Regions from separate parts of the Streptomyces sp. NPDC021096 genome, predicted to be linked through region 1. Evidence: riboswitches for the same ligand, from Rfam matches in the RefSeq annotation. Region 1 holds a riboswitch; each other region holds the start of a gene.

Region 1 (9,626 bases):
ACGAGGTGGCCCCGGTCCGCGTACAGCGGGCCGGGGCCATTCACGTTTACGGCCTACGAATCAGCGCAGGTCAGGGCCGCTTTTTCTCGGCCTCGGCCTGTTCTGCTGTTTTGAAAGCGATGCCGTCCAGGATGTCGTGCTCGCTGACGACGACCTCGTGGGCGCCGGTCCGCTCCATCACGCACAGCAGCACGAGCGCCCCCGCGGCGATGACATCGACGCGGCCCGGGTGCATCACGGAGATCGCCGCCCGCTGCTCGTGGGTGGAGCCGATCAGCTCGTGGGTGATCTCCCGGACCCGCTCCAGGGAGACGCGCGAGTGGTGGATGGCGGCGGAGTCGTACTCCCGCAGCCCCAGCGCGATCGCGGCGACCGTGGTGACCGAGCCGGCCAGGCCGACGAGCGTACGGGCCTCGGTCAGCGGCACGCTCTGCTCTGCGAGGTCCAGCGCCGCCTCGACGTCGGCCCGTATCGCCTCGATCTGGGCGGCCGAGGGCGGGTCGGTGACCTCGCCGTCCACGACCAGATGACGTTCCGTCATCCGTACGCAGCCCACGTCCACGCTGCGCGCGGCCCGCACGTGCTCCTCGCCGACCACGAACTCGGTCGAGCCGCCGCCGATGTCCACGACCAGGAACGGGGTGGCCAGGTCGGCGCGCCCGGCGAGCTCCCTGGTGGCGCCGGTGAAGGAGAACTCCGCCTCCTGGTCACCGCTGATCACCTCGGGCTCCACGCCCAGGATCTCCACGACGCCGCGCACGAAGTCCTCGCGGTTCTCCGCGTCCCGCGAGGCGGACGTGGCCACGAAGCGCACCCGCTGGGCGCCGTGCGCCTCGATGACCTCGGCGTACTCGCAGCACGCGGCGAACGTGCGCTCCAGCGCCTCCGGCGCCAGGCGGCCCGTGCGGTCCACGCCCTGGCCGAGCCGGACGATCGTCATCCGCCGGTCGAGCTCCTTGAGTTCACCGGTGGCGGGGTCGGCGTCCGCGACGAGCAGCCGGATCGAGTTCGTCCCGCAGTCGATGGCGGCGACGCGCGTCATGCGCACCCCTCGCCCGACTCGCCGCACGGGCTCACGCACGGGCCCTTGGCCCACCACTCCGGCAGCAGCGCCAGCGCCTCGTCACCGAAGGGGTTCACGCCGGGGCCGGCCACCAGCGAGTGCCCGACCAGCACGTGCAGGCACTTGACCCGGTCCGGCATGCCGCCGGCGCTCGGGAAGCCCTCCAGCACCTCGATCGCGTCGCGGCGCGCGAGGTAGTCCTCGTGCGCGGCCCGGTAGGCGGCGGCCAGCTCCGGGTCGGTCGCCAGCCGGTCCTGCATCTCCTTCATCAGGCCCGAGCCCTCGAGGGTGCCGATCGCGGAGGCGGCACGCGGGCAGGTCAGGTAGTACGTCGTCGGGAACGGCGTGCCGTCCGGCAGCCGGGGGGCCGTCTCGACGACGTCGGGCTGACCGCAGGGGCAGCGGTGCGCGATGGCGCGCAGCCCGCGCGGCGGGCGCCCCAGCTGCTCCTTGAACGCGGCGATGTCGGCGTCGGTCGGCTCGGTGGGCTCGGTCTTCGGAGGAGGGGTGTCCATGTGCTCGCTCGTGCTCGCTCGGTCTTGTCGAAAGAATGTGCAGGGTCAGCGGTGGCCGTCGGAGGTGTCCACGCCGTCGAAGAGGTTGCTGTACCAGGGGCGGTCGGCGGCGCCTTCGTTGCGGCGCTGGCGGGTGCCGCCGCTGCCGTCCGCCACGGTGTAGCCGGTCTCGCCGGGCCGTACGAAGTGCAGGTGCTCGCGCGCCTGCTGCTCCACGTACGCCGGGTCCTCGAGCCGGGCCTTCTCGTCGCGCAGCCGCTTGACCTGCTCCCGCGCCTGCTCGGTGCGGTGCCGCTGCTCGGCGATGTCCGAACGCTGGGTGACCCACTGGCGCATGGGGTAGGCGAGGGCGACGACGAGGGAGCAGACGACGAGGGCGAGCAGCGCCGCCCGGCCGGTGAGCCGGCTGCGCCGCGGGGGCCCGGCGCGGTAGATCCGGGCCGCGGTCGGCCCCTGCACGAGGGCCGTGCCCAGCGCCTTGAGCCTGGTCGCGGTGGAGAACCGGTCCGCGCCCACGTCGCCTCCCCTGGAAGAGTCCGCCACGAACGTACGTCCCCGGACACGGTACGGGACCGCGGCCGGGGACGTACGGAGACTGGCGAGAAGGTCAGCCCTTGAAGCGCGGGAACGCGCTGCGGCCGGCGTACACCGCGGCGTCGTCGAGGATCTCCTCGATGCGCAGCAGCTGGTTGTACTTGGCGACGCGCTCGGAGCGGGCCGGGGCGCCGGTCTTGATCTGGCCGCAGTTGGTGGCGACGGCCAGGTCGGCGATGGTGACGTCCTCGGTCTCGCCGGAGCGGTGGGACATCATGCACTTGAAGCCGTTGCGCTGGGCCAGCTCGACGGCGTCCAGGGTCTCGGTCAGCGAGCCGATCTGGTTGACCTTGACCAGCAGGGCGTTCGCGGAGTTCTCCTCGATGCCGCGGGCCAGGCGCTCGGGGTTGGTGACGAACAGGTCGTCACCGACGAGCTGGACCTTGTCGCCGAGCTTCTCGGTGATGGTGTTCCAGCCGGCCCAGTCGTCCTCGAACAGCGGGTCCTCGATGGAGACCAGCGGGTACGCCTCGACGAGCTCGGCGTAGTACTCCGTCATCTCGGCGGCGGAGCGGTCCTTGCCCTCGAAGGTGTAGACGCCGTCCTTGTAGAACTCGGAGGCGGCGACGTCGAGCGCCAGCGCGATGTCCTGGCCGGGGGTGTAGCCGGCCTCCTTGATGGCCTCGAGGATGAGGTCGAGGGCCTCGCGGTTGGAGCCGAGGTTCGGGGCGAAGCCGCCCTCGTCGCCGAGGCCGGTGGACAGGCCGCGGCCCTTCAGCACCTTCTTGAGGGTGTGGTAGACCTCGGTGCCCCAGCGCAGGGCCTCGGAGAAGGACTCCGCGCCGATCGGCGCGATCATGAACTCCTGGATGTCCACGTTGGAGTCGGCGTGCGAGCCGCCGTTGAGGATGTTCATCATCGGAACGGGCAGCAGGTGCGCGTTCGGGCCGCCGAGGTAGCGGAACAGCGGCAGGTCGGACGCCTCGGAGGCGGCGTGCGCGACGGCCAGGGAGACGCCCAGGATGGCGTTGGCGCCGAGCGAGCCCTTGTTGTCGGTGGCGTCCAGGTCGAACATCGCCTGGTCGATCAGGCGCTGCTCGGTGGCGTCGTAGCCGACGAGCTCCGGGCCGATCTGCTCGATGACGGCGAGAACCGCCTTCTCGACGCCCTTGCCCAGGTAGCGGTTCGGGTCACCGTCGCGCAGCTCGATGGCCTCGAAGGCACCGGTGGAGGCGCCGGACGGCACGGCGGCACGGCCCGTGGAGCCGTCGTCGAGGCCGACCTCGACCTCGACCGTGGGGTTGCCTCGCGAGTCGAGGATCTCGCGAGCTACGACGACGTCGATGGACGGCACGAGGGTCTCCTTCGTGATGTGTCTGGAGTTCTGCAGCACGAGCCTAACGGGCCCCGGAGGCTGCACCGGCCCTTGGACCTGCCACCGGACCGAAAAATGGCACAAAAGCCGAGATCACCGGATGAATGGGCGGGGAAAACGGCGGAGCCCCGCTCCGATGCGGCTCGGGGGGAAGTCGCATCGGAGCGGGGCGGTCCCGCGGATGAGCGCGGCGCTCAGCCGGTGATCAGCTGAGATGCAGCTTCTGACCCGGGAAGATCAGGTCCGCGTTGTCGATGATGTCCTTGTTGCGGTCGTAGAGCTTCTGCCAGCCGCCGTCGACCTTCTTGGCGTCGGCGATGGAGCCGAGGGTGTCGCCTTCCTTGACCTCGTACTCGCCGTCACCCTGCTTGACCGGCTTGGCGGGGGCGGCGTGCTTCGGCGCGGTCTGCTTCGGGGCGGCCGGGGCCTCCTCGGCGGTCTCCGCCTGCGGCTTGGCGTGCTTGGGCGCGGAGGGGCGCTCGGCGCGGTCGGCGCGGCTCTTGGTGGAGGTCTCGCCCGCGGCGGAGGAGGAGGACTTCGTGGACTTCTTCTTCACCACGGAGCCGGAGCCGGAGGTGTCGACGTCGGCCTTCGCGCCACCGGCGGTCAGGCCGCCGGCGCCGGCGCAGCCCCAGGCACCCGGGCCCTGCATGGCGAGGAGACGCTCGGCGGTGGCGATCTGCTGGGCCTTGGTGGCCAGGTCGGCGCGCGCGGCGTACTGGGTGCCGCCGGCGGCCTTCCAGGAGGACTGCGAGAACTGCAGGCCGCCGTAGTAGCCGTTGCCGGTGTTGATGGCCCAGTTGCCGCTGGACTCGCACTGGGCGACCTTGTCCCAGGTCGAAACGGAGGCGGCGTTGGCGGAGGTCGCGACCATCAGCGGGGCGGCCACTGCGACGCCGGCGACGCCGGCGAGCGTGACGATGCGGACGGCCTTGGACGGACGACGGTGCTTGCCCTTGGACATAAGTCGGTTTCCTCACCGACGCCTACGAGGTGAGCTGTCGGGTTCGGGCTGTGAGTTTGCCCGGCCCGGTGCGCGGCTGCGCTCCGGGCTTCACCCCAAGCCGTCCCGCTCCCCCGGCCGTGAGGCCGTCGGACCGGTCCGGCGCCTTACCTTGGTTCCCCCGCTCCTGCCAACGGCGCTTGCGCGACGACTCCCCCGGCCGCCGGCAGGATTCGGCGTAGCGACCGTGGTGCTCGCGGTGGCGAGCGGTGACGACGTTAAACACAGCGGGCCGACGGGTTCAAACCCCACTTTTCAGCCACAGTTGCTGGAAGTTACCCACAGGAACCTCCTGTTTCCGCAGGTGAGAGGGGGTTTGAGAAGAACGGACGAGCTCCGTCCAGCCCAAAGCCAACGAGACCCATGTCTCACTTTCGACTGGAACGGACATTCGCCCCGAACCCCCCGGCTACGGACGGATATCGAGCCGCTGACCAGGCTTGATGAGATCCGGATCGGTTCCGACAACTTTTTCGTTCTTCTGATAGATCGTCTGCCAACCACCGTTGACCGAGTGGTCCTGTGCGATGGCTGACAGGTTGTCACCGGGCTGCACGGTGTAGTCCGTCGCACCCGGTACGCCCGTCCGGGCGTCACCGCCGTCGCGCGAGGGGCGCTGCGGCTCGCCCGAACGCGGCGGCTCGCTGCGGTGCTTGCCCGTACCCGGCTCCGCACTCGCGTCGTCGCCCGGCGTGCGCGGGGCGGTGGGCGCGGCGTCGGTGGGCGTGCCCGAGGGTGTGGCGGAGGGGGCGGCCGGACCGGTGGAGGGTTCGGCCGAGGGGTCCTTGCGGTGCTTGCCGTCCGGCTGTCCGGGGGTCTGGCCCGCAGGTGTGGAGGGGTCCGCGGACGGGCTCGCGGCGGGGTCCGACGGAGTGGGCTTGCCGGGCGTCTTGGACGCGTCGGGCGCGGGCTCGTTGGTGCCGGGCGCGCGGTCGGCGGGGGTCTTGTGCTCCGGCGTGGCGGGAGCGGAGCGCTCGGGCGCCGGCTTGCCGGTGGCCTCGGGCTCGGGGGTCTCGATGATGCGGCCGGGGTTCACCTCGGGCGCCGGAGCGTCCTTCGACAGACCCGACTTGACGGCGCAACTGCGCCAGGCGTCCGGGCCCTCGGCGGCCAGGATCCGTTCGGCGACGGCTATCTGCTGCGACCTGCTGGCCAGGTCCGGGCGCGGCGCGTAGGAGATGCCGCCGTTCTGCTCCCACATCTGCTGGGTGAGCTGCAGGCCGCCGAAGAATCCGTTGCCGGTGTTGGCGCTCCACAGCTTGCCGCTCTCGCATTGGGCGACCTTGTCCCAGGTGCCCGTGTCCGCGGCCGTCGCCGCGGTCGCCGCCATCAGCGGCATCGCGATGCCCGCCCCCGTCACCCCCGCCGCGAGCACGATGGCGGGTATCTGACGGGGGCGGCGATGTCTTCCGTTCCCGAAGCGCATGGGGTGGCCCTCTCGTGTGGCGGCTGATGTGGTCGTCGAACATAGCGACGGGTCCGGGTCGTCACAAGCCGGTGTATCCGAGGTCACGCGAAGGTCACGTCGCCTGATAGGGCGTCAGTCGGCGGGCGGCGCCGGGGTGAACTCGACGGGCAAAGTGCGCAATCCACGCATGATCAGACCCCCGCGCCAGCGCAGATCCTCCGGCTCCGCACCCAGGCGCAGATCGGGCATCCGGCGCAGCAGCGTCGCCAGCGCCACCTGCCCCTCCAGGCGCGCCAGGGGCGCCCCCAGGCAGTAGTGGATGCCGTGTCCGTAGCCCAGGTGCTGGTTGTCGCGCCGGGCCAGGTCAAGGGTGTCGGGGTCGGCGAACCGCTCGGGGTCGCGGTCCGCGGCGGCGAGGACGACGAGCACGGGGTCGCCCTCGGCGATGCGCTGCCCGCCCAGGGGCAGGTCCTGCGTGGCGAACCGCCAGGTCGCCAGCTCCACGGGACCGTCGTAGCGCAGCAGTTCCTCCACGCCGGTGGCCAGCAGGCTCTCGTCGCCCTCGCGCAGGGCGCGCTGGAGGCGCTCGCGCTGCCCGGGATTGCGCAGAAGGGCGTAGGTTCCGTTACCGATCAGGTTCACAGTTGTTTCAAAACCAGCAAAAAGCAGAATGAAGGCCATGGCCGCGGCCTCGTCCTCGGTGAGGTGCTCACCGTGGTCACTCGCCCTGATCAGTCCGGAGATGAGGTCTTCGCCGAGATCCTCCCGCTTACGGTGGATCAGCTCCGTGAGATAGCCCCGCATCTTCTTCACCGAGCGGGCCACTCCGCCGCGCGGCCCGCCGCCGTGGCGGATCATCATTCCCGCCCAGTCCCGGAAGTCGTCCTGGTCCTCGCGCGGCACCCCGAGCAGGTCGCAGATGGCATAGATGGGGAGGGGGAAGGCGAACTCGTGGATGAGGTCCGCCTCCCCTCTCTCCGCGAAGGCGTCGATGAGCTGATCCGTCAGCTCCTGCACGCGGGGCGCGAACTCCGCGACCCGGCGCGGGGTGAACGCCTTGGAGACCAGTCGGCGCAGCCGGGTGTGGTCCGGCGGATCGATGTTGAGCAGATGCGTCATCAAATTGGCGCTGCGCTCGCCGGGGATGCCGACCTTGCCCTTGCCGTGGGCGCTCTCGGAGTGGTGCACGGGGTTCTTCGACAGCCGCTGGTCGGCGAGCGCCTGCCGGGCGTCGGCGTACCGGGTGACCAGCCAGGCCTCGACACCGCTGGGCAGGGCGGTGCGGTGCACGGGGGCGTGCTCGCGCAGCCAGGCGTACGCCGGGTAGGGGTCGGCCGCGAATTCCCAGGTGAACAGCGGCGGGGCGGGGGGCGTGGGCATACGGTCGTTCGTGTCGTGCACGCCCCGACGCTACCCGCGGCCCCGCTAGTGGTGCCCGCCGCCGCCGCTGCCGAAGGCCCCGCTGCTGCCCGGGTCCCACTTCTTGCGGTCCTCCGAGCGCTCCTCGGGGTGGCTGCCGGGGTTGTTGATCTCGTGCGGCAGCACACGCTCGCCGTTGGCCTCGGTCTGCAGCTGGTCCGACTCCCGGTGCTCGACGACGTAGCCGACCGAGCTCTCCTCGTCGTCGTTGTGCCCGGGGCCATGGTCGGGCGAGGCCGGACCCCGGTCGTGCTCCTGCCGCGTCTGCCAGGAGCCCTGGCGGCGCTGCGGCTGGGCCGGGGGCGGCGGCTCCCTGTCGCGCCAGCGCTGCCCGTACACGAAGGCCAGGATCAGCAGGGCGCAGACGCACAGCCCCACGATGAAGGGGGCGATGCCGCCGACCCAGTGCGGCAGTGCGAGGTCCATGTGCTCAGTGCGCATGGATGTCGGGTACCCGCCGCGCGCCGTGTCAAGACCGCGCGTGGGCCGAACGGGTGGCGGCCCCTTACTCCCCTTGCTCCCCCCGCGCCCTCTCCGCGGCGAGGATCGCGTCCCGGTAGGTGCGGGCGGCCGCCCGCAGCGCCGTCTCCGGCTCGGTGCCGGCCGCCTCGGCCCGCACGGCCAGGGCCAGCAGCTCGTAGCCGACGCCCTCCCCCACCGGCAGGGCCACGTCCAGGCCCTCGGTACGGGCCCGGGAGGCGAGCTTCGCGGCGAGCGCGAGGGCCGGCTGCCCCAGCGGGACGCCCTCGGTGACGGAGTCGCGGCCCTTCTCGGCGGCCTTGGTGCGCAGCCAGTGCTCCCTGACGTCCTCCGGCGTCCGCGCGCTCTCCTCGCCGAAGACGTGCGGGTGGCGGTGGATGAGCTTGTCGACGATGGTGCCCGCCACATCGTCGACGGAGAACGGCTCGTCCGCGTCGTCCTGCGCGATCCGGGCGTGGAAGACGACCTGCAGCAGGACGTCGCCGAGCTCCTCGCGCAAAGCCTCCCGGTCACCGGTCTCGATGGCCTCCAACAGCTCGTACGTCTCCTCCAGGCCGTACTTCGCCAGGTCCTGGTGGGTGCGGATGCCGCTCCACGGGCAGGCCAGCCGGATCCGGTCCATGACCTGCACCACGTCCAGCAGCCGGGCGCCGGGCAGGTCGTAGGAGCCGGGCAGCAGCTCCAGCGCGGGCATCGACTCGCGGCCGGAGCCCGCCAGCCGGGCCAGGCCGTCGGTGAGGGCCGACTCCCCCTCCGCGGAGGTGATCACCACCGCGGTGCGCCGCCCGTCCGCGCAGTAGTCGACGAGCTCGCGGGCGGTCGGCGAGGCGTGCTCGACCTCCACGCCCGCCTCCCGCAGATACGGCAGCTGCGGATGGCCGGCGTCCGCGCACAGCACCCGCCCGGCGCCGCGCAGCGTCTGCCACGCGGGCCAGGACAGCAGGCCGGGGGCGACCCGGTGGCTGGTGGTGAGCAGGACGATGCGGCCAAAGGAGTCGTTCACGCGGTCGTTCACGCGACCGAGCCTAGGCGACCGGACGCGCCCGGCTCACGCCGGCTGTTCGGCGCCGGGCGCCGCGGCCGGCCGCAGCCACGGCTCCAGCGCGGCCCGGGCCGTACCGCGCTTGGCGTCCCACGTGCCGTAGCGGGGATTGACGTCCACGCGCAGGGAGTCGGAGGTCTTCATCAGCACCTCGCCCGTGCGGGCCTTGCCGAGCTTGTCCTCCAGCTTGGAGCGGACCAGGCCGACCGACAGCTCCCGGTCGATCTGGCCCGGCGCGATGCCGGCCGCCAGGAAACGCTCCTCGACGGCGTCGGCACCGCCGAGCACCCGCTCGACCTGCCCGCGCCGCTCCTGCAGCTCCCGGCGGGTGACCTCCACGCCGTTGTCCCGGCCGGCCTGCTCGATGATCCGGTACTGGATCAGCCGGACCAGCGTGTCCTGGCCCAGCTGCGCACTGCCCGCCAGCAACTGCGCCCCCTCCGGCGAGGACCGCTGCGCCTCGCGCACGTCCGCCACCTGACTCTGCAGCTGCGAGACGGTGATCCGCTCCTTGCCCACGACCGCCGCCGCACCCGGATGCGGTGTGGACCCGCAGCCGGTGAGCAGGGGCGCCGCGACGAGCACGGTGGCGGCGGAGAAGGAGAGCGCTGTCCTGCGGCGGATCATGAAGCCTCCCGGCAGAGATCGCTGGCAAACAGGTGCGGGGTCGATCGATGGTCCGGCGTTGATCGATGGTAGGGAGTCGGCGTGGCCCAGGCCACTGATTCGGCCAACGATTCGCGGGGCGTCGGGATGCGCGCCCCCGCCGCCGGGACCGAGGGGGGCG
Region 2 (9,626 bases), on a different contig from region 1:
GGTGGCTTCCGTCGTGACGACCGCCCGCAGGGTGGCGGCTTCCGCCGCGACGACCGCCCCTCCGGTGGTTTCCGTCGTGACGACCGCCCGTCGACCGGTGGCGGCTTCCGCTCCGGCGGCAGCGACCGTCCGTTCAACCGCGACCGCCGCGACGACCGCCCCTCCACCGGTGGCTACCGCTCCGGCGGCGACCGTCCGGCCGGCCGTCGTGACGACCACCGCGGTGGCACCGGCACCGGCTCGTTCGGCCGCCGCGACGACAAGCCGCGCTGGAAGCGCAACGGCTGATCAGCCCAGCTGAACTGAGGGCCCGTACGACACGACAGTGTCGTACGGGCCCTCGCCCGTTGGTGCCCGGCGCGACGGAGAGCCATAACGACTCGGGCTCCGGGGCCCGTCCGGGCTATGCTGCGGTGTGCGGGCCGTTAGCTCAATTGGCAGAGCAGTGGACTTTTAATCCATTGGTTGTGGGTTCGAGTCCCACACGGCCTACCGCGAAGCGGGTCGGGCGACGCCTGTGACCCGCGCACCTCCGCCCCGACCGGGAACCCCGGCCGGGGCGGAGTCATGTCCGGCAGGACCCGACGCGACGGCAGGCCCAACTCCCGCATCGACCGGTCGCTTTCGCGTCGCCGAATCCCGGGACAGTCATCCGGATAGGTGAACGCGGCTCGCGTACGCACCGGGGCTTCGGATAAAGGCCGCCGGTCCACTCACTGAGACGGCCGGCGAACACCGCGACACGTGCGGGTGGCGCGCGGCCGGCGTTGCTCCGCATTCGTGCCGGTTCGCCGGGGATGGGCCGCGGGGGCGGCCCTAGGGTGCGGCACCCCGGAACCGGATTTGCCGGAGGTACGTCGCCATGAGGCATATTCGGCTGCTGCGCTGCAGGCCGGTGCGGGTGCTGTGGCTGTCGATGACGCTGTCCGTGCTGGGCGACCGGCTGTACGGGCTCGCCGCGATGTGGGTGGTCTACGCGGCCACCGGATCGTCCGCGCTGATGGGCCTGGTGGCCGCCGTCGAGGCGCTGCCGTACATCGTGCTCGGGGGCGCCCGCTCGCTGATGGCGCGGTTCGCCTGCTGGAGCTCCCTGGCATGGATCGACGCCGGCCGTGCGGCGGTGGCGGTGGGCGTGCCGCTGCTGTGGTCACCGGACCTGACGGGCTTCGCGGCGATGCTGGCGCTCGTCCTGCTGCTCGGTGCGCTCACCGCCCTGTTCGAACCGAACCTCGCCGCCCTGATCCCCCAGCTCGTGGAGCCGGAGGAGGTCGCCCAGGTCAGCTGCCTGTTCGACCTGACCGCGCGGGTCGCGGCCGTGGTCGGCCAGGGGTGCGTCGGCGTGCTGCTGCAGTACATGTCCGAGATCCAGCTGTTCGCCATCGACGGGTTCACCTTCGCGGTCTCCGCCTTCGCCCTGGGATGGCTCGGCCGGCGCACGGCGGCCGGCCGGACGGCCCCGCCGCGGGCGGCCATGGGGCCCGAGGGCGTACGGGGCCGGTCCGTGCTGAGGGCGCACCGGCGCGTCGGCGTCGCCATCGCCGTGCACGGGGTGGCGCTGTTCGCCGCGGCCGTCTCCACCGTCGGCCTGCCGCCCCTGCTGGTCTCCCGCTTCGGCCAGGGCGCCGTCGGCTACGGGCTGGCGCTGGCCGCCACCGGGGCGGGCGGCCTCGCCGGGAACCTGCTGACCGGGCACCTGCCGCGCACCTGGCCGTGGCTGGCCACGTACTGCCTCGCGTGGACGGCGTCCGGGCTGGCGCTGGCCGGGCTGGGCGTCGCGGACTCCATGACGGCCGTCGTCGCGCTGTGCGTGGCCTCCGGGCTGCTCTTCCCCGTCTGCGCGGTGACGCTGCGCACGCACCTGTCCCGGTTCCGCCCGGCCGAGCGGCTGAGGCTCCTGACCGTCGACCAGACCGCGTCCCGTACGGCCGGCACGGCCGGGCTCCTGCTGCTGCCGTACGTGGTGGACGCCGCCCCGGCGGGGTCGTTCGTGGGGGCGGGGGTGCTGCTGTCGGCGCTGTCCCTGACGGGGTGGTGGGCCGGCGGGCGGTCGGGCGAGGGGCCGCCGGCGGTCGTGGAGGCCGCCTGAGCCCATACGTACGCCCCGGCCCGTGCGTACGCCCCGGCCCGTACGGCCCGCTAGGCCACCTGGTTCGTGTCCGCCAGGACGATCTCGCGGATGCAGACGTTCTGCGGCTGCCGGTACACGTACGCGACGGCTTGGGCGACGTCGTCGGCCGTCAGCCCGCCCTCCAGGGAGGCCTCCGCCGCCTGGTAGGCCGCCCGCGTGTCCGGGTCGGTGATGTGCGAGCTGAGCTCGGTCGCCGCGTAGCCGGGGGCGATGACGCTCACGCGCACGCCGTGCGGGGCGGCCTGTTCGCGGATGGCCTCCGTCGCCGCGTGCACCGCGAATTTCGTCGCGCAGTAGATCGCGTTGGGCCCGAAGGTCTTGCGGCCCGCGATCGAACTGACGTTGACGACCGTGCCCCGGCCGCGCTCGGCCATGCCGGGCAGGACGGCGTGGACCCCGTTGAGGACGCCCCGGATGTTGACATCGATCATCCGGTCCCATTCGGCGGGGTCCTGGGTGAGGGGATCGCCGGTGAGCATGACGCCGGCGTTGTTGACGAGCAGGTCCGTGGGCCCGTACTCCGCCTCGGCCCCGGCCACCGCCGCCGCGAAGGCGGCGCGGTCGGTGACGTCGACGGCCCGCGCCATGGCCCCGGGCAGCCCCAGGGCCTCCAGCCGGTCCGTGCGCCGCCCCAGCAGGAGCAGGGGATGACCGTCCTCGGCGAACAGCCGGGCGCACGCGGCGCCGAAACCGGAGCCGGCGCCCGTGATGACGACGAGTCCAAGGGTCATGCCCAGCACGCTAGGCGGGCGCGGGGCCGTGCGCCCGGCGGGCAGGCGTTCGGGGGACCGGCCGGGCGGAGCCCCCGGCCCTGCCGCCAGTTGGTGAAAACCCCGCCCCCCTCCCGTGTTCGCGCCGCTACGGTAAGTGGCGCGGGGTGGGTGCGGCGAAGGTCGGGAGGTCGACGGGCATGGCGAAGACGCGAGCGGGCGGGGGCGAGGGCGAGAGCAGGGGCTGCGGCGAGCCGGGCGGCCCGGCCGGCCGCGAACCGACGCCCGCCGAGCAGGTGGAGGAGCTGCTGAAGCGGGCCCAGAACGGCTTCGAGATCGGCGAGCCGGTCCTGGAGCGGCTGCGCACCGCGCTGATGCACCAGGCCGAGCTCCGCTCGTACCGTCAGCGCAACGACGAGCCGCGCCCCCTGCGCTGCAACACCTACCGGCACATCTTCCTGCTCGCGGACGGCAGCAGCCTGCTGCTGTACGAGCTGGAGCACGACACGGGCGTGCGGGAGGGGTTCCTGTACGAGCTGTACGTGCACGAGAGCGCGCTCGACGCCGCCGAGCGCCGGGTGCACGACCGCATCGGCGGCGGGGGCATCGGCCCCGGCAGCGAGGACGAGGAGCTGCCCGCCTGGCTGGCGGAGGAGCTGCTGCTGGCCATGGGGCCGACGCGGCCCCGGCGGGAGTACGTCGCCGAGGCCTCGCCCGATCACGCCCGCCGGCTGCTGCGGCGCGCGGAGAACGCCGACGGGCCGGGGGAGGTGGTGCGGGAGCTGCTCCAGGGGGCGCTCGGCCACCACATCGCGCTGATCACCAAGCCGAGGCGCCGCAGCGCCGGGCGGGACGCCACCTGGTGCCGGTTCTACGAGCACGCCTTCCTGCTGGAGGGCGGGGGCGAGGTCAGCCTCTGGGAGCTCGAGCACAACATGACGGCCGACGGCCGGCTCGTCTGCGAGGTCTACCTCGACGAGGCGGAGGCGGAAGTGGCGGCGGACCGGCACGCCCGGGCCCAGGGGGTGGAGTTATAGCGCGGCCGGGGCGGGTGGGGGGAGTGGTGTGCGGAGGGGCGTTTGCCCAGCTCAGCAGGGCTCTGTCGGTCTGTGCTACACTAGTTCGAGTTGCAGTTGTGGTACCCATGAACTCGTGTGCGCCTGACGGTTATGTAGCCGAAGGCGCATTTTTGTTTTCGCCGGTCTTGTTTCCGGCCTTGGGGCCCATCCCATCGCTAAGGAGACAAAAATGGCGACCGGTACCGTGAAGTGGTTCAACTCCGAAAAGGGCTTCGGCTTCATCGAGCAGGACGGCGGCGGCCCCGACGTCTTCGCCCACTACTCGAACATCGCCTCGAGCGGCTTCCGTGAGCTCCTCGAGGGCCAGAAGGTGTCGTTCGACGTCACGCAGGGCCAGAAGGGCCTGCAGGCGGAGAACATCGTCACCATCTGACGACCGACGATCAGGAGCCTTACGAACGACCAGGAGTCTTCCGGACGTTCAGAAGCTCGCTGAACCTCGCGATGGGGCCCGCACCACTGGGTGCGGGCCCCATTGTCGCGCTCGTCACAACAGGCCGAAGGCGCCACTCGGCGCCCGCCAGAATGGCCACACAGGGGGCTTGGCACCCCATTGAGGGAAGGTCCCCGCATGACTCGCTCCGCCGCACGCACCGATCGCCCCGATCGGCCCGCCCGTCCTGCCCGCTCCGCTCGCACCTCGGGTCCGGCCCGCTCCTCGCGACCGCGCCGCTCCGACGAGTCCCAGCCGGCCGCGCGCCGGCGCCCCGCCGCACCGCAGGGTGACTTCGAGATGCCGGTCAGCACGACGCCGGCCCTCCCGCCCGTCGACACCTTCGCCGAGCTGGACATGCCCTCCGGCCTGCTGGCGACCCTGACCCGCGAGGGCGTCACCGAGCCCTTCCCGATCCAGTCCGCGACGCTCCCCAACTCGCTGGCCGGCCGTGACGTCCTCGGCCGCGGCCGCACGGGCTCCGGCAAGACCCTCGCCTTCGGCCTCGCGCTCCTCGCCCGCACCGCCGGCCGGCGCGCCGAGGGCAAGCGCCCGCTGGCGCTCGTCCTCGTCCCCACCCGCGAGCTGGCGCAGCAGGTCACCGACTCGCTCAGCCCGTACGCGACCGCCGTCAACCTCCGGGTGGCCACGGTCGTCGGCGGCATGTCCATCGGGCGCCAGGCCCAGACCCTCGCGCGCGGCGCCGAGGTGCTCGTCGCGACGCCGGGCCGGCTCGCGGACCTCATCCAGCGCGGCGACTGCAAGCTCGGCGACGTGGCGATCACCGTCCTCGACGAGGCCGACCAGATGGCCGACATGGGCTTCCTGCCGCAGGTCACCAAGCTGCTCGACCAGGTGCGCCCGGACGGTCAGCGGATGCTGTTCTCCGCGACCCTCGACCGCAACGTCGACCGGCTCGTCCGCCGCTTCCTCTCCGACCCGGTGACGCACTCCGTCGACGCGTCGGTGGGCGCGGTCGCGACGATGGACCACCACCTGCTGCACGTCACCGACCAGGACAAGAAGGACGCCGTCACGCGCGTCGCAGCCCGCGCCGGTCGCGTGATCATGTTCGTGGACACCAAGCGCGGCGCCGACCGCCTGGTGAAGAAGCTGCTGTCCGAGGGCGTGCGCGCCGCGGCCCTGCACGGCGGCAAGAGCCAGCCGCAGCGCAACCGGGTCCTGGACCAGTTCCGCACCGACCAGGTCACCGCCCTGATCGCGACGAACGTCGCGGCGCGCGGCATCCACATCGAGGGCCTCGACCTCGTCGTGAACATCGACCCGCCGGTCGACCACAAGGACTACCTCCACCGCGGCGGCCGCACCGCCCGCGCGGGCGAGTCCGGCACGGTCGTCACGTTCGTGCTGCCCGAGCAGCGGCGCGAGATGAGCCGCATGATGACCACGGCGCAGATCACCCCGAACGTCATGAAGACCTACCCGACCGACCCGGAGCTCGCCCGCATCACCGGTGCGCGCGAGCCCAGCGGCGTCCCGGTCGTCATCGCGGCCCCGGCCCCGGCCCAGCCGCAGGGCGCCGGCAAGTCCTCCTCCCGCTCGCGCGGTTCCTCTTCCGGCAGCCGCGGCGGCCGCGGCCGTACCCGTACGGACGCCGCCGGCGCTCCCGCCTCGGGCGGCAGCGGCAACGGCGGCGGGCGCCCCTTCCGCGGCTTCGGCGGCAACGGCGGCGGCGAGGGTGCGCGCCGCTCGGGCGGCACCCGCCCGGGCAACGCCGTCGGCCGTTCGCGCCGCGGTGGCGCCGGTGGCGGCGGTCGCCGCTCGGCCGCGTCCTGACGCGCCGATCCCGTCCGGCTCCGCGCTGACGTCCTGATGTCCCGATGAGGCGGGGCCCGGTCTTCCGGGCCCCGCCTCACCGTTTCCCCGTCCCCGTCCGGCGCAACACCGCTCGCGAAGGCCCGCGCGCTGCGCAAGGGTGGAACGCGATGCCCAGGGACGGCGGCCGGTCAGGAGAACGCACGGTGGGGATGCCAGAGGGGCTCGAACCCCAGTCGGAGCCACCATTCGCGCACGGCCACCGGACGGGCCCGCACCTCACCGGCCGGCTGTCCGTGGCGCGCCCGCTGCCCGCGCTGCTGATCGTCTCCGGCGTCGTCTTCGACGTCCTGACGCCCTCGCACTACTCCTCCGCCCCCTTCTTCGCCTGCTCACCCCTCATCGCGGCAGCCCTGCTGTCCCACGGCGCGACGCTCGCCACCGCCGTCACGGCCCTGACCGCCATGACCACCCTCACGATCATCCGCCGGGTGCCCCACACGGGCGCCGCCGTCACCGAGATCGCCACCGTGCTGGCCGTCGCCGCCCTCGCCCTCGGCATCAACCGCGTCGTCCGCCGCGGCGACCGGAAGCTGGCCTCCGTCCGGTGCATCGCGGAGGCCGCCCAGCGCGCCGTACTGCCCGTACCACCCGCCCGCATCGGCGGACTGCGCGTGGCCGCGCGCTACCTGGCGGCCGAGGCCGACGCCCGGATCGGCGGCGACCTGTTCGCCGTGCAGGAGACCCCGTACGGCGTGCGCGCCATCGTGGGGGACGTACGCGGCAAGGGGCTCGGCGCGGTGGAGGCGGTCGCCGTCGTGGTCGGCGCGTTCCGGGAGGCGGCGGAGCAGGAGCGCACGCTGGAGGGGCTCGCGGTGCGACTGGAGCGCGCCTTGCAGAGAGAGGGCGCCCGGCGCGCGAACCTCGATCAGAGCGAGGGCTTCACCACCGCCGTACTCGCCGAGGTCCCGCCCGGCACCACCGCGCTGCGCCTGGTCAACCGCGGCCATCCGCCCCCGCTCCTGCTCCACGCCGACGGCACGGTCGGCGAGGCGTACCCCGGCGCGCCGGCGCTGCCGCTCGGCATGGGGGAGCTGGGGGAATGGCCCGACCGCGTGGAGGAGTGGGAGTTCCCGGCGGGGTCCACGTTGCTGCTCTTTACGGACGGGGTCACCGAGGCGCGGGATGCCGAGGGCAACTTCTACGACCCGCTGCAGCGCCTCAGCGGCAAGCAGTTCAGGAACCCGGAAGCGCTGCTGGACGCCCTGACGGCGGACGTCGCCCGGCACGCCGGCGGCCCGGCCGACGACGACATGGCCCTGCTCGCCATCCGGCGCGGCGACGGCCGCCACCGCCCCGCCGTCATCACCCACGCGCTCACCCAGACCACCACCCGTACCGTCCGCATGCGAACCGATAACAACTGACGAACGGTCAGCTGGTGCGCATCGCAAAATCCGCCCAAGAGGCGTGCCATTTCATGCTTTCGGCTTGGAATCCGGTGGCGGTGTCTATTAACGTTCGATAACGCAGCGCGGTCGTTGCAGCCGTCGCAAGAGGCGGCGCCGCGCGCCTTCGCCGAATCCCGTGGGCGGAACCGGGGAACCATCAACTCTGGGGTGAATCGGACCGCGCGCCGGCCCGTAGGAGACCTTCCTGCTCCGAACCCGTCAGCTAACCCGGTAGGCGAGAGGAAGGAAAGGAGTGCGCCTCCGTGGCGTCCAACAGGCCTGCTCTCGACGACAGTTCGTACGGTTCTTCGAACAGCGCTCCGGGTGGGGCCTCGGGTGAGGCGTCGGCCGGCCCCGACTTCGCCGATGACGGCTCCGCTTTCGCTCATGACGGTGGTCACGGCCCCGACGGCGAGGAGACCTGGGGCGAGTGGAACCCGGCCGAGGGTTCCGCGACGGGGCCCGTCCGCGGCAGACACCGCGTCGTCAAGCAGCGCGGCGGCACGATGGCCCGCAGCGGCGCGGTGCTGGGCGTCGGCGTCATCGCGGCGGTCGGCGCGGGCGGCATGGCGAGCGCGCAGGACCGTCCGCCGACGCCGATATCCGTGCCCGACCTGGCGCAGAAGCTTCCGGGCGTCGGCTCCCTCATAGCCGGCGGCGAGGAGAAGCAGGCCCCCGGCGCCGAAGCGGGGGCCGGACCGGTCGACGGGGCCCCAGCCGTCGCGTCGGCCATGCACAGCGCCGCCGACGCCGGCGAGGCACTGCGCGCCCGCATCCTCCAGCAGGCCGAGCGCCAGCAGGACGCCGCCGACGAAGCCGCGCGGGAGAGCGAGGCGCGCACCGCGGCGGAAGAGAAGCGCAAGGCCGCGGCGGAGCAGGCCCAGGCACACGAGGCGCGCGAAGCGCAGGAGGCCCAGGAGGCACGGGCGGCGGCGCAGGCCGCCGAGGCGGAGGCGCACGGGGCCGGCCGGGCCGCGGCGGCCGGCGCTGCCGAGCGGACCGGGGCGGGCGAGGCCGAACGGCCCGCGGCCCCCGCGAAGCGCACCCCGGCCCCTGCCGGAAAGCACGGTTCCGCCGCCACCGGCTCGTACACCCTGCCCGTGGGCTCGTACACCCTCACCGCCGGCTTCGGCCAGGCCGGCAACATGTGGTCCGCCAACCACACCGGCGAGGACTTCGCCGCCCCGACCGGCACCCCGGTCAAGGCGGTCAGCGGCGGCACGGTCACACAGGCCGGGTGGGCCGGCGCGTACGGCTACCGCATCGTGCTGACGCTCGGCGACGGTACCGAGATCTGGTACTGCCACCTGTCGTCGATGGTGGTCACGTCCGGGAAGGTCGGTACGGGCACGGTCATCGCCCGCGTCGGCGCGACCGGCAACGTCACCGGCCCCCATCTGCACCTGGAGGTGCGGCCCGGCGGCGGTGCGCCGGTGGACCCGCTGTCGTGGCTGCGCGCCAGGGGGCTGCAGCCCTAGTCGCCGAGGGAGGCCGAGGGAGGCCGAGGGAGAGGCCGACGGGCACCGCAACCCCAGAGAGGCAGCCGGGTTACAGGAGCCACAGATGTGATTTGCCGGGAATGTTCTGCGTGCGATCGGGAAATCAGCACATGTGACGACGACCCCGACGATCACCACGTCCGTGCCTTCCCGCCTGGACCGGCTGCCCTGGTCCCGGTGGCACTGGACCGTGGTGATCGGCCTCGGGACCGTATGGATCCTGGACGGCCTGGAGGTGACGGTCGTCGGGAACATCGCCGGCCGCCTCTCCGAACAGGGCAGCGGCCTGTCGATCACCTCGGGCGGGGTGACGGGCCTGGCGGCCGCCCTCTATGTCGCGGGAGCCTGCTCCGGCGCACTGTTCTTCGGCCGGCTGACCGATCTCTTCGGCCGCAAAAGACTCTTCATGGTCACGCTCGCGGTCTATCTGACCGCGACCGCGCTGACCGCGCTGTCGTACCACTCCTGGTGGTTCTTCCTCTTCCGCTTCCTGACGGGCTTCGGCATCGGCGGCGAGTACGCGGCCATCAACTCCGCCATCGACGAGCTG
Region 3 (9,626 bases), on a different contig from region 1:
GGCTACTGGCTCGACATCGGCCGCCCCGACGACTACGACCGGGCCAACGCCGAGTTCTCCGTCCACCGAGACCTGCTGATGAAGGGAGCGTGACGGCGCGTCATGCGCATTCTCGTCCTGGGCGCCACCGGCTTCCTGGGCCGGCACGCCGCCGAACGCCTGCGCGCCCTCCCGGGCGCGCGGGTGCTCGACGGCGGCCGGGCCCCCGGCTCCGCCCTGCCCGTCGACCTGGCCGGGGCGGACCCCGGCCACCTCGCGGCCGTGCTGCGCGAGGCCGCCCCCGACGCCGTCGTCAACTGCGCCGGCGCGGTCGGCGGCAGCGCGCTCGCGCTGACCGCCGTCAACGCCCGTGGCCCCGCCGCCCTGTGCGAAGCCCTGCACGCGGCCGCCCCCGACGCACGCCTGGTCCACCTGGGCTCGGCCGCGGAGTACGGCCCGTCCGACGGCCACCGGCCCGTCGCCGAGGCCGACCCGGCCCGCCCGCTCGGCCTCTACGGCGCGAGCAAGCTCGCCGGCACCCTCGCCGTCACCGGCTCCGGCCTCGACGCCGTCGTCCTGCGGGTGTTCAACCCCGTCGGCCCCGGCGCCCCCGCCGCCTCCCTGCCCGGCCGGCTCGCCCAGGAGCTGCACCGGGCCGGGCCCGACGACCGGGTACGCACCGGAGACCTCTCCGCCTACCGCGACTTCGTCGACGCGCGGGACGTGGCCGACGCCGTCGTACGCGCCGTGACGGCCCCCCGGCCGCTGCCCGGCGTCCTGAACGTCGCCGGCGGCACCGCCCGGCCCGTGCGGGACGTCGCCGAGGGGCTGCTGCGGGCCGCCGGCTTCGCCGGGGCGGCGGCGGACCGGATCGACGAGGGCGGCGACGGCTCGCCGCGCTCGGCCGCCGTGCCCTGGCAGCAGGCGGACATCACGGCCGCCGCCCGCGCCCTGGAGTGGGTGCCGCGCCACCGGCTGGAGGACTCCCTGGCCGACCTGTGGGCCGAGACCCGCGGCCGGCCCGCGGAGCCGGTGCGATGACACGCCCCGCACCGCCGGACGACGGACAGCGCCTGCTCGTACCGCTGTACGCGCACCCGGCCGCGCACCCACGGGAATGGGCCGCGCTGACGGCGGCCGCCCCCGGCCTGCACGCGGTCGTGCTCAACGTCGCCGACGGCCCCGGCAGCCGCCCCGACCCGCACTTCAGGGCCGCCGCCGGGCGGCTGCGCGGCGCGGGCGTGCGGCTGCTGGGCTACGTCGACACCGCCTACGGCCGGCGCCCGCCCCGCGCGGTGGTCGCCGACGTCCGCCGGCACCGCAGGTGGTACGACGTGGACGGGGTCTTCTTCGACCAGGCGGCCGAGGGCGCCGCACTGCTGCCGCGCTACCGGTGGCTGGTCATGACCGCCCGGGTGCTGGGCGCGCGCACCGCCGTCCTGAACCCGGGCACCCACCCCGACCCCGGCTACGCCTCCTTCGCCGACGTCCTCGTCACCTTCGAAGGCGCCTGGGAGGACTACCGGCGTGCCGGGGTGCCCGACTGGACGGCCGACCATCCGCCCGGGCGCTTCTGCCACCTCGTCTACGGCGTGCCCGAGGGAGCGCAGGCGCAGGTGGCCCGCACCGCGGGGGCGCGGGGCGCCGGCGTGCACTGCGCGGTGCCGGGGACCGGGGCCAACCCGTGGTGCAGCGCGCCGCTGCCGGTGGCCCGGTGACCGGCCGGCGCGCCCGCGCGGGCCTCTTCGGTGTCCTCCTGCTCGTCCTCGCGGCCTGTTCGAGCCCGTCGGAGGAGGGGGCGGAGCCGGGCGGGGAGAGCCCGGTGGACCGGATGACGGCGGCGCCGGACGGCAGCCCGCCGCCGGCCTCCCGGCGCTGGCAGCCGCGGCCGGGCACCCGCTGGCAGTGGCAGCTCGGCGGACAGGTCGACACCTCCGTGGACGTCCCCGTCTACGACATCGACGGTTTCGAGAACTCCGCCGAAACGGTGGCGCGATTGCACGCCCGGGGCCGCAAAGTGATCTGTTACATCAACGCCGGGGCCTGGGAGGACTTCCGGCCGGATCACGCGCGTTTTCCCAAAGCCCTGCTCGGCAGGAACAACAAGGGCTGGGACGGTGAGAAATGGCTGGACATCCGCCGTCTCGACGACTTGCGGCCCCTCATGGCCGCCCGCATCGACATGTGCCGGCAAAAGGGTTTCGACGCGGTGGAACCCGATCTGACCGAGGGGTTTCGCAATCGCACCGGATTCCCGCTCTCGGCCGCGGATCAGCTGGCGTTCAACCGGATGCTGGTGAAGCTGGCTCATGAGCGCGGGCTGGCCATCGGTTTGAAGAACGATCTCGAGCAGATCCCCGAGCTGGTACGGGACTTCGATTTCGCGGTCAACGAACAGTGCGCGCAGTACGGGGAGTGCGAGAAGCTCACGCCGTTCGTGAAGCAGAACAAAGCGGTCTTCCATGTCGAATACGACCTGTCGACGGGGGAGTTCTGCGGCACCGCGAAGCGGCTGGGGCTGAGCTCGATGAAGAAGAAGCTCGAGCTGGACGCCTGGCGGCAGCCGTGCTGACCGAGCAGTGCGGAGCCTGGGCTTCCGTGCTTCAAGTGCCCCTCGGGACACGGGTTTAGGCGCAGACGGCGGGTGGTGGAGGGGGCGCGGTTCCGCGTGTGACCCCGAAGTGAAGAAGTTCACAGATGACCGTTTCGGCGCCGAATTTGAGCGATTGATGGTGCAGGATCTTTCACCGAACACAAGATCCCGTCACCGAGGCGGGCGACCCGGGCGGACGCCGAGTCCTGCCGCCGCACCGGGTGCGGAATCGAATGATGAATCGGCAGGAGCGGGAGACCCAAGCGGTAACGGACCATGAAAGCGGTGGTCCTTGGGGTGAAGCCACATGCGTGGCCGGGCAACTTCGCAGCCCGAACCCGACAGGTCATCTTTCGTAGGCGGATGCCGAAGGGCTTTGGCATGTCTGCGTTTCCTCGCATACCTGCACTCGCTTCCCGGGCCGGCACCGCGTCGGCCCTCACCGCCGCCACGCTCGCGGCATCGGTGCTCATCCCCGGCCTCGCCACCGGCGCCCAGGCGGCGACCCCGGGCGAGCAGGCACTGAAGGTCGCGGCCTCCAAGAAGGGCTCGCCCTACCAGTACGGCGCCACGGGACCGAACCGGTTCGACTGCTCGGGCCTGACGCTCTACTCGTTCAAGAAGGTCGGCAAGAACCTCCCGCGCACCGCCCAGAGCCAGTACAACTCCACCCGGCACCTGTCCAGCGGCTCGCGTCAGGTCGGTGACCTCGTCTTCTTCCACTCCGGCAGCAACGTCTACCACGTGGGGATCTACGCGGGTAGCAACAAGATCTGGCACTCTCCCAAGCCCGGCGGCTCCGTCCGGCTGGAGAAGATCTGGACCAACAGCGTCTGGTACGGCCGCGTGAAGTAGCCGCTCAGCGTCGGCCCCCTTGTCCCGGGACGCCGGACGGGCCCAGAATCCAGCCCGTCCGGCGGTTTCGGGAAGGGGCGCGGATGGCCAGCGGCAGCGGCGTGGAGACGCACACGGTCCAGGGCGCGGTCCGGGGACGGACCGAGGAGCAACTCGCGGTCTTCCGCGGCATCCCCTACGCCCGGCCACCGGTGGGCGAGCTGCGCTTCGCCGCACCCCAGCCGCCCCCGGCCTGGGACGGGGTCAGGGAGGCCGTGGAGTTCGGGCCGCCGCCCCCGCAGTCCGGGCCCTTCCGTGCCCCCGGAGACATACCGGGCACCGACTGGCTCACCCTGAACGTCTGGACCCCGGACCCCGGCGGATCCGGGCTGCCGGTCCTGGTGTGGATCCCGGGCGGCGGCTACGTCTCCGGCGCCACGAACGACCCCCTGTACGACGCCGCGCACATAGCCCGGCACGGCCTGGTCGTGGTCACCGTCAACTACCGGGTGGGCGCCGAGGGCCTCGCCCAGCTCGCCGGCGCCCCCGCCAACCGCGCCCTGCTCGACCAGATCGCGGCCCTGGAATGGGTGCGGCAGAACATCGCCCGCTTCGGCGGCAACCCGGACCGGGTCACCCTCTGCGGACAGTCCGCCGGAGCGGGCTCCATCGCCACCCTGCTGGCGGCACCCCTGACCGCCGGCCTCTTCCGACGGGCCATCACCCAGTCCGTACCGGGCCTCTACGTCACCCCCGCCCTCGCGAAGGACGTCGCACAGACCTTCGCCGCCCGGCTCGGCGCCGCCCCCACCGCCGCCTCCCTCGCGGCGATCGCGCCGCAGCGCCTGGCCGAGGAGGTGGACGTACTGATGGCGGGCCTGCCCGCCCACGTGGACCGCTGGGGCCGGCTGGCCCGCTCGGGCGTCCCCTTCTGCCCCGTCGTGGACGGCGACCTGGTGCCGGACGTGCCCTGGCGGAGCCTGCGCGACGGCCGCGCGAGCGAGGTCGGCCTGCTGACCGGTCACACCCGCGACGAGTTCCGGCCGTTCCTGGTGCTGTCCGGCGGCCTGGAGAAGATCACCGAGGAGGACGCCACGACGGCGCTGCGGACCTTCGCCCCCGCACCCGACGGCGAGCGCGCCTACCGCGCCGCCCACCCGGGCGCCTCCGCTGCCGCTCTCTTCGACCTCGTCCACGCCGACGCGCTCTTCCGCGTCCCCTCCCTGCACCTGGCGGACGCCCACTCCGCCGGCGGCGGCACGGCCCACCTCTACGAACTGTGCTGGCCCGCGCCCGCGCTGGGCGGCGCGCTGGGCGCGGCCCACGGTCTCGACGCCCAGCTGCTCTTCGGCAACTACTCCGCCCCCGCCGCCCGGCTGCTGTTCGGCGAGGACCCGCCGCCCGCGGAGGCCCTCGCGCTCGCCGAGGACATCCGCCGCTCGTGGGCGTCGTTCGCCGCCCACGGCGACCCCGGCTGGCCGGCCTACCGGGTCACCGACGGGCGGCTCACCCGGCTCCTGGACGCCGAGGTGAGCACGGCCCCCTATCCCCATGACGCGTCCCGGCGGATCTGGGAAGGACACGGCGTCGAACCCTTCGACCTCCCCTGACCCGGAACGCGGACGCGGTCAGCCGACCGCGTCCAGATAGACCCACTCCCCGTCCTCGCGCACGAAGCGGCTCAGCTCGTGCTGGTCGTCCGCCTGCCCCCGCACCTCGTAGTGGGCGCGGAACTCCACCGTGCCCTCGCTGTGGAAGGCGCTGCCGCCCGTGGCGCCCAGGATCTCCAGCCCCGTCCACGTGATGGAGCGGTCGAAGTCCAGGCCGGGCGGCCGCGTCGAGGAGTGCCACGTCCGCAGCAGATAGGCGGCGTCGCCGACCACGAAGGCGCTGTAGCGCGAGCGCATCAGGCGCTCCGCCGTCGGCGCCGCGCCGCGGCCCTGGTGGAAGGGGCCGCAGCAGTCCCCGTACGGTGCGCCGAGCCCGCAGGGGCACGGTGAGGTGGCAGTGATCGCCGGCGCGCGGCGTGCGCTTGTTCTTCTGGACACCCCCCGATTCTCCCCGCTGCGCGGCCCGGCCCCGCACCCGGTGTGACGAACCCTTTCGGCTGCACGGCCGCCGGACGGCCGCCCTCCCTGTTCTTTCGGGTGAATTCCCAGGTCATCGCGGTTGCCTCACCGCCTGGCGACGGCCGGGAACGGTGCCGGGAGCGGTTGCGCGGCCCCTGGCGCCAGCGGACGGTGGTCGCGTCCGACAGGTGTTGTGAAGGGAGTTTCTCGCATGGGCAACAACCGGCTCCATTCCGCTGCCGTCGCCGTCGTGTGCGGCTCGCTCGCCCTGGGCGTCTGCGGCCCCGCTCTGGCCTCCGGCCGGGCGACGGACTCCATAGCCGTGGCGGAACCCGCGCCGGCCCCGGCCTCCGGCCGCTCCGATTCCATCGGCAGCCTGGGCGAGACCCTCTCCCTCGGATCGAGGTTCCTCAGGGAGGCCCGCTCCCGCACCCCGGACGTCGACTACCTCCGCGACCTGCGCCAGCGCCTGCAGGAATCGGCCGACCGCCTGCTCGTGGACGTCAGGGCCCGGGCGCACCGGCACGACGACGGAGCGTCCAACGACCCCGTCGCGGACGTCAAGGCGCAGCTGGACAAGCTCGTCAAGGACGTCACCGACCTGCTGGCCGCGGTCCTGGCCAAGGACGTCGCCAAGGTCACGGCCCTCCTCGCCCAGGTCCTCGCCGACCTGCAGGCCCTCCTGACGTCGGTGCCCAAGCTCGTGGGCGGCGCGGCCCCGCTGCCCGTACCCCTGCCGGTCTAGGCGGCCCCGGACACCGTGACGCCCGCCCGCCTCCCGCGGCCCGGCCCGCTCGCCCCGGCGGCATCCGCCCCGGACGAGCGGGCCGCGGGAGCGCTGGACTGGTCCCTGGTGCGCGGCTGGATCCCGCTCGTCCTGCTGGTCCTCGGCTGCTGCGCCCTGGCCGTGCTGCTCTTCTCCCGGCAACGCCGGTGGTGGACCCGCTGGGCGCCACTCGCCGTGCTCCTCGCCGCGCTGATCACCTGGCTGCTGCAGGTCGCCGTCGACGACTGGCTCGAACTCTTCCCCGACCCGCTGCCGACCGGCGTCGTCGTCTGGGCGGGCGTCGCCGTCCTCGGCCTGTGCCTGGCGGCGTTCCGGATACCGCTGCTGCGCCCGCGCCACTGGGCCGGTGCGGTCCTCGCCGCGCTGTGCGCCGTGCTGCTGGGCGCCTCGCAGATCAACCGCCACTTCGACCAGTACCCGACGGCCCGTACGGCCCTCAATGCCTGGCTGCAGAAGACCACCAGCCTCGGCGACGCCACCGGCCGCACCGAACCGGTCCTGCACGTGCCGCAGGGCAAGGCCGTCTCCGAGGTGTGGCGGCCACCGGCCGGCCTGCCGGCGCACGGCACGCTCTCCCGCTCCGACATCCCCGGCACCGCCTCGGGCTTCAAGGCCCGCTCCGCGTACGTCTATCTGCCGCCCGCCTACCGGGCGAGCCCCCGCCCCCCGCTGCCCGTGATCGTGCTCATGGCGGGCCAGCCGGGGTCGCCCGACGACTGGATCAACTCCGGGCGCCTGGTGGAGATGATGAACGCCTTCGCCGCGGACCACCAAGGGCTCGCCCCCGTGGTGGTCGTGGCCGACCCCCTCGGCTCGCAGTTCGCCAACACCCTCTGCCTGGACTCCCGGCTCGGCCAGGTCCAGACCTACCTGGCCGTCGACGTGCCCGGCTGGATCCGCTCCCACCTCCAGGTCGCCACCGCCCGCACCTCCTGGATCGTCTCCGGGATCTCCTTCGGCGGCACCTGCTCCCTCCAGCTCGGCGTCAACGCCCCGCAGGTCTACGGCGTCGTCAACGACATCTCCGGCCAGGAGGCGCCCACCCTCGGCAGCCGGCAGAAGACCATCGACAAGGCCTTCGGGGGCGACGCGGCCGCCTACGAGAAGGTCAACCCGCTGGACGTGATGGCCCGGCAGCGCTTCCCCGACACCAAGGCGGCGTTCGTCGCCGGCACCGACGACGCCACCTACCGGCCGCAGCAGCGGAAGGTCTACGACGCCGCCGTCAGGGCCGGGATGCGCGCCGAGTGGGTGCTGCTGCCCGGCGGCCACAGCTGGCAGGTCTGGCGACCCGGCCTGGAGCGGCAACTGCCCTGGCTCGCCCGGGAGACGGGACTGATCCGATGACCGAAACCGGCGGCCCGCCGCCCCCGCCACCGCCCGCGCCCGTCGTCGGCGACAGCACGCACCCCTGGCGCGCCACGCTCGACCGCCTCCTGGCGCCCGTGCGCCACGCCCCGTTCACGCTGGCCTTCCTCGCCGTGCTGTGGATCGTGGGGGCGCTGACCGGCGCGCTGGGCTCCGGCCCGGGCCGGCACCTGCTGGAGCACGTCGGGGTCGGCGTCACCGCCCTGGCCGAGGGCCGCTGGTGGACCCCGGCCAGCTCGCTGCTGTGGTGCCCCGGGCTCGGCGGCTACATCGGCTCGACGCTCCTGGTGCTGCTGCTCGTCACCCCCTGCGAGCGCCGCCTGGGCGTCGCGCGCACCGCCGCACTGCTGCTCGGCGGCCAGATCGCGGGCACCCTCCTGGGCGTCGGCCTGGTCGCGGCCGGATCCGCCGCGGGGGAGCAGTGGCTGGACAGCCTCACCGAGGACCTGGCCGTCACCCCCACCGTCGGCGTGCTCGCCGTCGGCGGGGTGCTCAGCTACCGCCTCACCGCGCTCTGGCGTCGCCGCACCATGCTCGGCATCGTGGCGTTCGCCCTGGTCATGGCCCTGTACGTGGGCCACTTGCAGGGCGTGCTGCGGCTGGGCGGCGCGGCGGCCGGCCTCGCCCTGGGCGCCCTGCTCCACCGCCCGCGCGGCCCCCTGCGGCTGCGGCACTCCTCCCACACCGAGGCCCGGGTGCTGGTCGCGCTCGTCGTGGCCGCCTCCGCGATCGGCCCGATGGTGGCCATCCTCTACGAGGAGGCGTACGGCCCCTTCAGCTCCTTCAACTTCCTCTACGTCTCCACCCGGCCCACGCCCGAGGAGATCAAGGACGCCTGCGGCATGTCCGCCCAGGACTGCCACTACATCCACGCGGTCCGCGACTTCTACGACTCCCCGGCCATCGCCATGGCCGTCCTCGTCCCCGTGGTGATGCTCGTCCTCGCCGAAGGGCTGCGCCGGGGGCTGCGGCTCGCCTGGGCCCTGGCGGTCCTCTCGCACCTGGCCTGGATCGCCCTGTTCGCCTATTGGCTCAAGGACTTCCTCGACAACCCCTCCGCCTACGCCGAGCCCCAGGACCACGCCGGCTACGTCCAGCTCTTCGCGGAACAGATGCTGCTGCCCGTCCTGGTCCTGGCGCTGCTCCTGGTCACCCGCGCCCGCTTCGACCTGCGCCTGCCGCGCTCGGCGATGGCGGGGCTCGCGGCCGTGGTCGGCGGCACGCTGCTGCTGACCTGCGCCGCGTACGTGGGCGTCGGCCACGCGGTACGGGACCAGTACGACCCGCAGGCCGGGTTCGGGATCCTGCTGTCCGGGCTGCTGTCGGAGTTCGTACCGCCGGCCTTCCTGGGCTACTTCACCGACTGGCCGGTTCCCGTGGGCGGTACGGCCGGGGCGCTCTTCCGCTACTGCGGGCTGCTCTTCTGGCTGGTCACGCTGATCGCCCTGCTGGTGACGTTCCGGCGGCCCCGGCTGCACACGGACGCGGACGCGGCCGTACGCGCCCGGGAGCTCCTGACCGCGCACGGCGGCTCGAACCTGTCCTACCTGACGACCTGGGACGGCAACTACTACTGGTTCTCCGCGGACGGCCGGGCCGCCGTCGCCTACCGGGTGATCTCCACGGTGGCGCTGACCACCGGCGACCCGTTCGGGGCGCCGGACGCCCGGGCGGACGCCGTCGCCGGCTTCTCCCGCTTCTGCGACGAACGCGGCTGGACCCCCTGCTTCTACACCGTGGACGCGCCGGCCCGCGAGGCCGCCGAGGCGCTGGGCTGGCGGTCGGTGCAGGTCGCCGAGGACACCGTGGTGCCGCTGCCGGACCTGGCCTTCACGGGAAAGAAGTGGCAGGACGTGCGCACGGCCCTGAACAAGGCGAAGAAGGAGGGCATCACCGCCGAGTGGTGGTCCTACCCCGACGCCCCCGTCGCGATCACCGACCAGGTGCGGTCGATCTCCGAGGAGTGGGTCGCCGACAAGGGCCTCCCGGAGATGGG

The links. Region 1 has a riboswitch for cyclic di-AMP ahead of AB0G59_RS06955 (transglycosylase family protein). Riboswitches for the same ligand answer to the same signal wherever they lie in the genome.
Region 2: it holds a riboswitch for cyclic di-AMP, as region 1 does, so the genes downstream of both, AB0G59_RS20055 (peptidoglycan DD-metalloendopeptidase family protein) here and AB0G59_RS06955 (transglycosylase family protein) in region 1, are expected to answer to the same signal.
Region 3: it holds a riboswitch for cyclic di-AMP, as region 1 does, so the genes downstream of both, AB0G59_RS24255 (C40 family peptidase) here and AB0G59_RS06955 (transglycosylase family protein) in region 1, are expected to answer to the same signal.

What each region holds. Positions count from the first base shown of each region.
Region 1 is NZ_JBFADG010000003.1:114,755-124,380, forward strand. It holds gene AB0G59_RS06935 (Ppx/GppA phosphatase family protein) at 71-1,042, opposite strand; gene AB0G59_RS06940 (DUF501 domain-containing protein) at 1,039-1,578, opposite strand; gene AB0G59_RS06945 (septum formation initiator family protein) at 1,624-2,094, opposite strand; gene eno (phosphopyruvate hydratase) at 2,186-3,466, opposite strand; gene AB0G59_RS06955 (transglycosylase family protein) at 3,693-4,451, opposite strand; cyclic di-AMP (ydaO/yuaA leader) riboswitch at 4,456-4,605, opposite strand; gene AB0G59_RS06960 (transglycosylase family protein) at 4,900-5,865, opposite strand; gene AB0G59_RS06965 (cytochrome P450) at 6,031-7,278, opposite strand; gene AB0G59_RS06970 (DUF6479 family protein) at 7,324-7,758, opposite strand; gene AB0G59_RS06975 (nucleoside triphosphate pyrophosphohydrolase) at 7,823-8,812, opposite strand; gene AB0G59_RS06980 (SurA N-terminal domain-containing protein) at 8,846-9,466, opposite strand.
Region 2 is NZ_JBFADG010000015.1:96,880-106,505, forward strand. It holds gene AB0G59_RS20015 (DEAD/DEAH box helicase) at 1-288, shown strand, start outside; tRNA gene AB0G59_RS20020 (tRNA-Lys) at 420-492, shown strand; gene AB0G59_RS20025 (MFS transporter) at 863-2,086, shown strand; gene AB0G59_RS20030 (SDR family oxidoreductase) at 2,137-2,859, opposite strand; gene AB0G59_RS20035 (DUF6227 family protein) at 3,039-3,875, shown strand; gene AB0G59_RS20040 (cold-shock protein) at 4,087-4,290, shown strand; gene AB0G59_RS20045 (DEAD/DEAH box helicase) at 4,489-6,147, shown strand; gene AB0G59_RS20050 (PP2C family protein-serine/threonine phosphatase) at 6,333-7,553, shown strand; cyclic di-AMP (ydaO/yuaA leader) riboswitch at 7,693-7,829, shown strand; gene AB0G59_RS20055 (peptidoglycan DD-metalloendopeptidase family protein) at 7,841-9,055, shown strand; gene AB0G59_RS20060 (MFS transporter) at 9,189-9,626, shown strand, end outside.
Region 3 is NZ_JBFADG010000024.1:33,219-42,844, reverse strand. It holds gene AB0G59_RS24275 (sugar phosphate nucleotidyltransferase) at 1-93, shown strand, start outside; gene AB0G59_RS24270 (NAD-dependent epimerase/dehydratase family protein) at 103-1,020, shown strand; gene AB0G59_RS24265 (spherulation-specific family 4 protein) at 1,017-1,697, shown strand; gene AB0G59_RS24260 (endo alpha-1,4 polygalactosaminidase) at 1,664-2,551, shown strand; cyclic di-AMP (ydaO/yuaA leader) riboswitch at 2,797-2,950, shown strand; gene AB0G59_RS24255 (C40 family peptidase) at 2,954-3,427, shown strand; gene AB0G59_RS24250 (carboxylesterase family protein) at 3,511-5,016, shown strand; gene AB0G59_RS24245 (YchJ family protein) at 5,035-5,454, opposite strand; gene AB0G59_RS24240 (hypothetical protein) at 5,687-6,220, shown strand; gene AB0G59_RS24235 (alpha/beta hydrolase-fold protein) at 6,236-7,609, shown strand; gene AB0G59_RS24230 (DUF2156 domain-containing protein) at 7,606-9,626, shown strand, end outside.